Linked DNA regions of Caballeronia sp. LZ062. The protein of the gene in region 1 binds, or shares a complex with, the protein of each later gene. Links are inferred from orthologs where the notes say so. Each region holds a gene or a part of one and is shown on either strand. Other genes may lie near its edges.

Evidence for each region.
Region 2: the proteins of holA (region 1) and P9239_RS10565 are in contact, whole or in part, in a cryo-EM structure (PDB 8GIZ), measured with the Escherichia coli proteins. The link is inferred for Caballeronia sp. LZ062 from one-to-one orthologs.
Region 3: the proteins of holA (region 1) and dnaN are in contact, whole or in part, in a cryo-EM structure (PDB 8GIZ), measured with the Escherichia coli proteins. The link is inferred for Caballeronia sp. LZ062 from one-to-one orthologs.

The regions. Positions count from the first base shown.
Region 1 is NZ_JARTWB010000002.1:189,107-192,501, reverse strand. The notes cover bases 126-3,028. They hold holA (DNA polymerase III subunit delta), read right to left. Parts: upstream 2,169-3,028; coding sequence 1,083-2,168; downstream 126-1,082. Other genes in these bases: leuS (leucine--tRNA ligase), read right to left, coding at 2,801-3,028; lptE (LPS assembly lipoprotein LptE), read right to left, coding at 2,190-2,741; P9239_RS06945 (glutamate-5-semialdehyde dehydrogenase), read right to left, coding at 126-970. Also shown: more of P9239_RS06945, read right to left, coding at 1-125; more of leuS, read right to left, coding at 3,029-3,395. UniProt on the Escherichia coli protein: Part of the beta sliding clamp loading complex, which hydrolyzes ATP to load the beta clamp onto primed DNA to form the DNA replication pre-initiation complex.
Region 2 is NZ_JARTWB010000002.1:956,829-960,527, forward strand. The notes cover bases 318-3,524. They hold P9239_RS10565 (DNA polymerase III subunit gamma/tau), read left to right. Parts: upstream 318-684; coding sequence 685-3,324; downstream 3,325-3,524. Other genes in these bases: P9239_RS10570 (YbaB/EbfC family nucleoid-associated protein), read left to right, coding at 3,450-3,524. Outside these bases: thioredoxin TrxA, read right to left, coding at 1-145; more of P9239_RS10570, read left to right, coding at 3,525-3,699. UniProt on the Escherichia coli protein: Part of the beta sliding clamp loading complex, which hydrolyzes ATP to load the beta clamp onto primed DNA to form the DNA replication pre-initiation complex.
Region 3 is NZ_JARTWB010000002.1:2,510,517-2,513,837, forward strand. What follows is about bases 176-3,004. They hold dnaN (DNA polymerase III subunit beta), read right to left. Parts: upstream 2,228-3,004; coding sequence 1,124-2,227; downstream 176-1,123. Other genes in these bases: gyrB (DNA topoisomerase (ATP-hydrolyzing) subunit B), read right to left, coding at 176-989; dnaA (chromosomal replication initiator protein DnaA), read right to left, coding at 2,503-3,004. In the rest of the region: more of gyrB, read right to left, coding at 1-175; more of dnaA, read right to left, coding at 3,005-3,321. UniProt on the Escherichia coli protein: Confers DNA tethering and processivity to DNA polymerases and other proteins. Acts as a clamp, forming a ring around DNA (a reaction catalyzed by the clamp-loading complex) which diffuses in an ATP-independent manner freely and bidirectionally along dsDNA.

The sequences.
Region 1 (3,395 bases):
GAACCGGCGCGAGGTACTCGGTGCTCCAGTCTTCGTCGGTGGCATCCACGAGCGCGCCGATTTGCGCGGCTTCGAGCACCTTGCGCGCCGCCGCGTCCACACGCAGTTCGACGTCTTTCGCCTGGAAGGCACGCGCGAGCATGGGCAGCGCGGCGTCAGCGAGTTGACGCGCGACGAGCAGCGTTTCCATCGTGTTGCAGGTGCCGTAACGATGCGTCTTCGCGTTGTCGCAGATCGCCGCCGCTTTCGCGAGATCGGCGCGGTCATCCACGTACACGTGGCAGATACCGTCGAGATGCTTGATCATCGGCACGCGCGATTCTTCCATCAGCCGCGCGATCAGGCTCTTACCGCCGCGCGGGACGATCACGTCGACGAACTCGGTCATGGTGATGAGCTTGCCGACCGCCGCGCGGTCCGCCGTCTCCACGACCTGCACCGCGTCCTGCGGCAGTCCGGCTGCTTGCAATCCCTCGCCGATCAGCTTCGCCAGCGCGGTGTTGCATTCGAGCGCCTCGGAACCGCCGCGCAGAATTGTCGCGTTGCCTGACTTGAGGCAGAGCGCGGCGGCGTCGATGGTCACATTCGGCCGCGACTCGTAGATGATGCCGATCACGCCGAGCGGCACGCGCATCTGCCCGACCTGGATGCCCGTCGGACGAAACTTGAGCCCGCTGATCTCACCGATCGGATCGGCCAGCGCAGCGACTTGCCGCAAACCTTCGACCATCGTGCCGAGCGCCTTGTCCGAAAGCGTCAGACGGTCGATAAACGCCGCGTCGTGACCCTTCTCGCGGGCTCTCTCCAGATCGCGCGCGTTCGCGGCCTTGAGCGCGTCGCGCTCCCGTTCGATCGCGTTCGCCACCGCGACGAGCGCCGCGTTTTTCGCCGCCGTCGACGCCCGCGCCATCGCGCGTGACGCCACGCGCGCGCGGCGGCCGAGGTCGGTCATGTACTGGTCGATGTTCATCTGGATCATTCCGTATGCCGGTTGCGAAAGGGCGGCATCAGTAAGCTGAGGGGCGCACGCGGCTCTGTGGATACCGGGACGCGCGAAGAGTCATTCTAAGCCGTGGCGCGTGTCAGCGACGCGGTCGCGGCGGCGGCGATGCGCCCTGCGCCACGGCCATCGCCAGCTCGAACATGCCCGCCCACGGATCGGGCGGCGGCTCGCTGCCGCGCGCGCCGGCGCTGCCGGAACGACCCGAGAGCCCTTTGACCTGCCGATCCAGCCGCGCCGCGAGCGCGAGCGCGCGTTCGAGCACGTCTTCGGTCACACGGGAAAGCGCCGGGCCGATCAACCGCTCGCGCGGTCCCCACACGCGGTTCTCGCGCAGCAGCGTGGCGAGCGGCTTGCCCGACGTCACGCCGCGCTTGATGCGCAACAGCGTGCGCACTTCGTCCACGAGCGCCCACAGCACGAGCACGGCCGCTTCGCCTTCGCCTTTGAGGCCGTCCAGCATGCGGGAAAGACGGCCGACGTCTCCCGTCAGCATCGCCTCGTTCAGCTTGAAGACGTCATAGCGGGCGACGTTCAGCACTGCATCTTGAATCTGCTCGAATGTGAGCACGCCTTGCGGATAGAGCAGCCCGAGCTTCTGAATTTCCTGATGCGCGGCAAGCAGATTGCCCTCGACACGTTCCGCGATGAAGACGAGCGCGCGCCGCCCCTCTTCGCCCGGCGCGACTCGCTGCCCCTGCTGCGCGAGCCGCTGGCCGACCCACATCGGCAATTGCGCGCGGTCGACCGGATCGACCTTCAGCGCGACGCCCGCACCGGCGAGCGCCGTGAACCACGCGGACTTCTGCGTCGCGGAATCGAGGCGCGGCAGCGTGACCAGCGTGACGACGTCCGGGTTGTCGGCAACGGCGAGCGTCTTCAGCGCCTCGCCGCCCTCCTTGCCCGGCTTGCCCGTCGGAATGCGCAATTCGATCAGTTGACGGTCGCCGAAGAGCGACATCGACTGCGTCGCGCCGATGAGCGCGCTCCAGTCGAACCCGCGCTCGACCGTGAACACCGTGCGATCCGTGAAGCCGCCCGCACGTGCGGCGGCCCGGATGCGGTCGCACGCTTCCTGCGCGAGCAGATGCTCGTCGCCATACACGACGTACAGCGCCTTCAGGCCTTTGGCGAGGTGCGCTTCGAGCGCGTCGAGCTTCAGCTGCATGATGACCGGTCGCGCGGCGCGTTACAGCGGCGGCGTGGGCAGCGGGGCCCGCGGCGCGATGCCCGGCGTTTGCTCCGCCGGCGTCGGATGCAGCGAACGCACGACCGCCAGACGGCGCGTCAGCTGATCCACGGCGTCGTTGCGCATGTCGTTGAAGAGCAGCGTAGCTTCCTGCGACTTTCCGAGCGTGTACTGGTTGCTGTAGGTCATCGCACGATTCAGCGCAATGGTGCTTGGCGGAATTAGCACGACACCATCCGCACCGACGAGCGTGTAGCCCAGGTTATAGACGAGTTCGTATTCCTGGATCACGCCTTCAGAATTAAGACTGAGCGTGGTGACACCCTGTCCTTCGTTGAGAAAGAGCGTCGCGTCCGGCTTCTCCGAGGCCTTCACGATAACGGTATCGCTTCCGCCCTGCACCATGCGTTCGAGCCGCCCGACCATCTGCGGCGCGCCGCCGTTGATTGCGAGGCGTTTGAAGGCGTAGTCCTGCTGGCCGCGCAACTGGAAGCCGCACGCGGACAGTGCGACCGCGCCGCCGAGCAGCGCGAGAAACGAGCGCCGGCTCACGCTCGCCGCGCCTTTCTCAACGGCTTTCACGCGCACATCGAATTCACAGGTTTTGGCCATCAGACCACCACGTTGACGAGACGCCCCGGCACCACCACGATCTTCTTCGGCGCGCGGCCTTCCGAGAATTTTTCGAACATTTCGTGCGCGAGAGCCGCTTGCTCGATCGCTTCGCGCGATGCGTCCTTCGCCACGGTCAACGCCCCCCGCACCTTGCCGTTCACTTGCAGCACCAGTTCGATTTCCGACTGCTCGAGGGCGGCTTCGTCAACCTTCGGCCACGGCGCGTCGAGCAACGGGCCGGATTCGTCGGCATAGCCCAGTTCCGACCACAACTGGAACGTGATGTGCGGAACGACCGGATACAGCACGCGCAGCAGCACGCCGAAGGTTTCGTTCAGCACGCCTTCGCCCGCGTTCTTCGCGCTGTCGAGCGCGTTGAGCATCTTCATCGCGGCCGAGACGACCGTGTTGTATTGCAGGCGGCCGTAGTCGAAATCGGCTTGCTTCAGCACGGTGTAAATTTCGCGGCGCAGCGCGCGATCCGTATCGCCCAATTTGGATGCGTCGAGCTTGCGATGCTGGCGCAGTGCCTCTGCGTTGTCGTGCGCGAAGTGCCACACGCGGCGCAGGAAGCGGCTCGCACCTTCGACA
Region 2 (3,699 bases), 770 kb from region 1 along the record:
CCTTCGCGACTTCGTCGAGGATCGGGGCAATCATCTTGCACGGACCGCACCATTCGGCCCAGAAGTCGAGCAGGACAGGTTTATCCGACTTGACGACGTCTTGTTCGAAAGAAGCGTCGCTGATGTGCTTGATTGATTCGCTCATTGTCTGAATACCTCTATTGATTCGAGGCCCGCGTTTGAATGCTCGCCACGATACACCAAAACTGGAAAGGATTTCGCCGCTTAACTTGCCGCTCGAAGGTCCGCCGCCGCGCGCCGGTTCGGGCATGAGCACGCACGGTCACGGCTAAGTCACATGCCATCTTAGCCTACTTTGCTATCCGTTGCCCGTGCCCGATAGCAGCGATCTGAGGGCGAAAGTACGAAGCGCAAGTGCACCGCGAGCGTGCTTCGTTGCGAGCCTTCCGGGCGGCGCACCCTGCGTGATACAATTCGTCGTGACGGGCCTCCTCGCATGGTGGCGCGGTCAACCTGGTCAGGTCGGGAACGAAGCAGCCACAGCCGCTTTCCACCAGTGCCGAGGGTCGGGCTCGTCACCTTCCGCTTTTCTGTTTGTCTTCTTCCTCCAGCATTTCCCCCGTTATTTCCTGTTATTTTCGGTGCGGCGACAGCCTCGCTGAACGCTTGCCGCGTACCGCTCTCGCGCGTTTGCCACAAGTCGTTGCTGATACAATTTCGCGCATGACCTATCAAGTTCTCGCACGCAAATGGCGGCCGAAATCGTTCGAGTCGCTCGTCGGCCAGGAGCATGTCGTTCGTGCGCTCACGCACGCGCTCGACGGCGGCCGGCTGCATCACGCCTATCTGTTCACGGGCACGCGCGGCGTCGGCAAGACGACGCTTTCGCGAATCTTCGCGAAGGCGCTCAATTGCGAGACCGGCGTGAGTTCGAAGCCGTGCGGCGTGTGCCGTGCGTGCCGGGAAATCGACGAAGGCCGCTTTGTCGACTACGTAGAGATGGATGCGGCGAGCAATCGCGGTGTCGATGAAATGGCGGCGCTGCTGGAGCGCGCCGTGTATGCGCCCGTCGACGCGCGCTTCAAGGTCTATATGATCGACGAAGTGCACATGCTCACTAACCACGCCTTCAACGCCATGCTGAAGACGCTGGAAGAGCCGCCGCCGCATGTGAAATTCATACTCGCCACGACCGACCCGCAGAAGATTCCGGTCACGGTGCTCTCGCGCTGCCTTCAGTTCAACCTGAAGCAGATGCCGGCGGGGCATATCGTGTCGCATCTGGAGCACATTCTCGGCGAAGAGCGCATCGCGTTCGAACCGCAGGCGCTGCGGCTCTTGTCGCGCGCGGCGGACGGCAGCATGCGGGACGCGCTCTCGCTGACCGATCAGGCTATCGCCTATTCCGCCAATCAGGTGACCGAGGAAGCCGTGCGCGGCATGCTCGGCGCGCTCGATCAGAGCTACCTGATCCGGCTGATCGACGCGCTCGCCGCCGGCGATGGTGCAAGCGTGCTTGCCATCGCGGACGAAATGGCGCTGCGCAGCCTGTCGTTCTCGACCGCGCTGCAGGATCTCGCGAGCTTGCTGCATCGCATTGCGTGGGCGCAATTCGCGCCGTCGTCGGTGCTCGACGAGTGGCCCGAAGCCGAAGATATTCGCCGCTTTGCCGACATGCTATCCGCGGAGCACGTGCAACTGTTCTATCAGATCGCCACCGTGGGCCGCAGCGAACTCGGCCTGGCTCCGGACGAATACGCCGGCTTCACGATGACGCTTCTGCGCATGCTTGCGTTCGAGCCCGCGGGCGGGCCGGGCGGCGGAGGCGGTGGCCTCGCGGTGAACGCGCCGCAAGCGAGCAAGCCTCAGCGCAGCGCTGCGCTCGCCGGTTCGATGGCCGAGCGCGCGGTGGCGCCCGCGCCGGTCGCCGGGAAGGCGGCGGGGCGGGTGTCTGCGACGACGGACGAGCCGCAGACGCAGGTCCGTGAGCGAAGCGTTGCTTCGACGGCATCCGCATCGCCTGCATCAAGTGACGGCGACGAAGCATCCGCGACGAACGTCGAACGCCCGGGTGCGTCGCGCGTTTCGGCGACTCGGCCAGAAGGCGATGTCGCCGATGCGGGCAACGCATCGCCAGCCGCGTCACTCGCGTCGGCGGCTCGCTTGGACGACAACGCTGCGGAAGTGGGCAACGCATCGCCAGTCGCGTCGCTTGTGTCGGCGGCTCGCCTCGAAGACAACGCTCAGGAAACAGGCAACGCATCGCCAGTCGCGTCGCTAATCTCCGCGGATCGGCCGGAAGCGGAAGCCGAGAAGGCGCGCAATGCGCCGCCCGCCGCGCCGCTCGTTTCGGCGACGCGGTCAGAAGATAAACCGGCCGACGCAGCCAACGCGCCACCAGCCGCGCCCGCGCCGCTTTCCGCCGCCGCGCGGCAAACGGTGGACGCCGCCGCTTCGCCCGAAACCGCAGCGCCGACGCCCGCGCCTTCCCGCGCCGGAAGCGGAGCCAGCGCCGCGCTCGAAGTGCTGCGCAGTGCAGGCATGCGGCTGTCGTCGGATCGTCCGGGGCGCGGGGTATCGGCGGCGGGGCAGGCGAGCGCGCCGGCTGCTGCGCCCAAGCCCGTCGCCAAGCCCGCTGTGAAAGTCCAGGTTCCGGAGCCGCGCCGCCCGGTGGCTCAAGCGGCATCCGCGTCGGCACCGGCGTCGGCACCCGCAGCCACGCCCGAGCTTCAGGCCAAAGCCGCAGCGAAAGTCGTTCCGCCGTGGGAGGACATGCCGCCGGACGACTACGCGCCGGCATCGCCGGAAGATGCGTATTTCATGCCCGACGACGGTTACATGCCTGCGTTCGACAGCGGTCTCGACGACATGGGCTTCGGCAGCGAACCCGCGCCGAAGCCCGCGCCGAGAATCGACACCGCGCCGCTGCCGCCCGCCGTCCCGCTCGATGCGCTCGGCGTCGCGGTCGAATGGCCGGCGCTCGCCGCCGACTTGCCGCTCAAGGGCGTGGCGTATCAACTCGCGTTCAACAGCGAACTGACCGCGTGCGACGCCGGTTCCGTCACGCTCACCGTCGCGGTGCCGATGTACACGGACGCCGCCCACGTCGCGAAGCTCAAGGGCGCGCTCGCCGAAAAGCTCGGCCGCGCCGTCGAAGTCAATGTCAGCGTCGGGCCCGCGCGCCGCACCGCCGCCGCGCTGGATGCTGCCGAACGTGCGAAGAAGCAGCAGGAGGCCGAGCAGGAAATCCAGCGCGATCCGTTCGTACAGTCGCTCATCCGCGATTTCGGCGCGAGCATTGTGCAGGGTTCGGTCAGGCCGCTGGCCGCACCGGGCGGACATACGCCGGGCGCGTCCGCTTGACCGGCGCGGTACAGTAAGCCGCAAGACACGCCGCATTCGCGGCTTCGTTATTCCGAACGCACCGCTGCACGTCGCGGTGCGTTCGCCGCCATCCGCATATCCGCTTTTCAGGAAGGAGCCGCACCATGATGAAGAACCAACTCGCCGGGCTGATGAAACAAGCCCAGCAGATGCAGGAAAACATGAAGAAGATGCAGGACCAGCTCGCGCTGATCGAGGTCGAGGGCCAGTCGGGCGCCGGACTCGTGAAAGTGACGATGACCTGCAAGAACGACGTAAAGCGCGTTCAGATCGACCCGAGCCTGCTCGCGGACGACAAGGACATGCTCGAAGACCTGGTCGCCGCCGCGTTCAATGACGCCGTGCGCAAGGCCG
Region 3 (3,321 bases), 2.3 Mb from region 1 along the record:
TTCGCCTTCTTGGCGATGTCGTTGTCCGTGATGTACTTGTTGATGACGCGCGTCATCGCCGCGCGCAGGCCGGTCAGGTGCGTGCCGCCGTCGCGCTGCGGAATGTTGTTCGTGAAGCAGAGCACGCTTTCATTGAAGCTGTCGTTCCACTGCATGGCCACTTCCACGGTCACGTTCTCGCGCTCGCCGGTCGCGTGGAACACGGTCGGATGCAGCACCTGCTTCTGCTTGTTGATGTACTCGACAAAGCCTTTCACACCGCCCGCGAACGCGAAGTCGTCTTCCTTGCCGGTGCGCAGGTCCGTCAGGCGGATACGCACGCCGTTGTTCAGGAAGGACAGTTCGCGCATGCGCTTGGCGAGAATGTCGTAGTGGAATTCGACATTGCCGAAGATCGTCGCATCGGCGAGGAAGTGGACTTCTGTGCCGCGCTTTTCGGTGTCGCCGACGACGGGCATCGGCGAGTACTGCACGCCGTCTTCCTCGACGATCTCGCGGTTCTGCACCACGCCGCGCGCGAATTCCATGAAGTGCTTCTTGCCGTCGCGGCGCACGGTGAGGCGCAGCCATTCGGACAGCGCGTTCACGCACGAGACGCCCACGCCGTGCAGGCCGCCCGACACCTTGTAGCTGTTCTGGTCGAACTTGCCGCCCGCGTGCAGCTCCGTCATCACGATCTCGGCGGCGCTGCGCTTCGGGTCGTGCTTGTCGTCGCGCTTCAGGCCGGTCGGCACGCCGCGGCCGTTGTCCGTCACGGAGATGGAGTTGTCCGCGTGAATCGTCACGTGAATGTCGTCGCAGTAGCCGGCGAGCGCCTCGTCGATGGAGTTGTCCAGCACTTCGAAGACGAGGTGATGCAGACCGGTGCCATCCGACGTATCGCCGATATACATGCCCGGACGCTTGCGCACGGCCTCCAGACCTTCGAGGATCTGAATGGAGGATGCGCCGTAGCTGTTGTCGGGTTGCGAATGTGTGTTTTCAGTCATGGATTTCTTCCGGTTCTGCGTCACTGCTTCGACACTGCTTCGATAACTGCTCGTAAATGCTCGAACTTTTCAAAACACCTTAAAAACGCCAAAGGGGCGCGTCGCCCCTTGGAGTGTCTTCGGTGTCGTACGCGTCAGATGCGCATCGGCATCACCACGTATTTGAATTCCTCGTTCTCCGGAACGGTGATCAGCGCGCTGGAATTCGCGTCGCCGAGCGCCACCTGGAGCGTGTCGACCTTCAGATTCGCGAGCACGTCGAGCAGATACGTGACGTTGAATCCGATATCGACGGTATCGCCCTGATACGCGATTTCGAGTTCTTCCTGCGCTTCTTCCTGGTCCGCGTTCGTGGACATGATCTTGAGCTGGCCCGGTTCGACGAGGCAGCGCACGCCCTTGAACTTGTCGGACGTGAGAATGGCCGCGCGCTGGAGGGAACGCTGCAACTCTTCGCGGCCGATCTCGAACGTGTTCTTGTGCGACTTCGGAATCACGCGCTGGAAGTCGGGGAACTTGCCTTCGACGAGCTTGGACACCAGTTCCACCTGACCGAACGTGAACTTCACCTGCGTCGCGGCGATGTCGATCTTCAGCGTGTCGTCGATGTCTTCAAGCAGGCGCTGCAATTCGAGAATGGTCTTGCGCGGGATGATGACTTCCTGACGCGGAAACGCGCCTTCGATCTTCATGGAAGAGAACGCGAGGCGGTGCCCGTCGGTGGCGACCGCCATCAGCTGATCGCCGTCCACTACCAGCAGCATGCCGTTCAGGTAGTAGCGGATGTCCTGCTGGGCCATTGCGAAATACACCATGCCGAGCAACTGGCGGAACGTCTTTTGCGGAACCGAAAGGCTCGCGCCGAAGTCAGTAGCCTGGTTGACCGTGGGGAACTCGTCGGCGGCGAGCGTCTGCAGATTGAAGCGGCTCTTGCCGGAGCGCACGGTGAGGCGCTTGTCGGAAAGGTCGAGCGCGACTTCGCCAACGGGCATGGCGCGCAGAATGTCGAGCAGCTTGCGCGCGGCGACGGTAGTGGCGACCTGATCGCCGCCGACGCCGAAGTCGGCGCGCGTGGTGATCTGGAGTTCGAGGTCCGTCGAAAGGAACGACACGTCCGCGCCGTTCTTGGTGATGAGCAGATTGGCGAGGATAGGCAACGTATGGCGGCGTTCTACGATACCGCTCACGGTTTGCAGCGGCCTTAGAAGATTATCTCGTTCGGTCTTGACCAGTTGCATAGAGTTCCTTCATTGATGTGACGGCCTGTCCGGGCGGTTCGCCACCGTAGCGCCACCGTTCGCCCGCCGGACAACCTCGTAACACGCGTTGCCGGCCCCCCGCCGGTCACTCGCGAAAGCTTGCGCTTCAGAACCGTCCAGGCCAGCGGACGGCAAACCTGTATTGTGCCTGAAAACAGCACGGCTCCCGAAAAATTGGGGGCGTTTTCGCCAATAAACAGGCCCGCACGCGCAACAATCGACGCTTGCCGCTGTGCGCCGGCCGGCGACTCTCGTCAGCCCTTGAGCGTCTGTTCCAGCACGTGGAGTTCGTGGTTGAGCTGTGCGTCGTTGCCGCGCTCGGCGGCAATCTTGCGCACCGCGTGCAGCACGGTCGTGTGGTCGCGGCCGCCGAACAGTTCGCCGATTTCGGGCAGGCTTTTCTGCGTCAGCTCCTTCGCCAGATACATGGCGATCTGACGCGGACGCGCGATGTTGGCCGGCCGCTTCTTCGAATACATGTCGGCGACCTTGATGTTGTAGAAATCCGCGACCGTCTTCTGAATGTTCTCGACCGAGATTTGCCGGTTCTGCACCGTCAGCAGGTCTTTAAGCGCTTCTTTAGTCAGCTCGATGGTGATGTCGCGGCCATGGAACTTGGAGTACGCGAGGATCTTGCGCAGCGCGCCTTCCAGCTCGCGCACGTTCGAGCGCAAATGCTTCGCGACGAAGAACGCCACGTCTTCCGACAGACTCACGCCTTCCGAAATCGCCTTGCGCATCAGAATGGCAACGCGCATTTCCAGTTCGGGCGGCTCGATGGCGACCGTCAAACCCGAGTCGAAGCGCGAGATCAGGCGATCGTCGATGCCGGAGATTTCCTTCGGATACGTGTCGCTCGTGATGATGACCTGCGCCTTGTTCGCGACGAGCGCCTCGAACGCGTAGAAGAATTCTTCCTGCGTGCGCGATTTGCCGGAGAAGAACTGGATATCGTCGATCAGCAGCAGATCGAGCGAGTGGTAGTAACGCTTGAAGTCGTCGAACGCCTTGCGCTGATACGCCTTCACCACGTCCGACACGTACTGCTCCGCGTGAATGTAGCGGATGCGCGC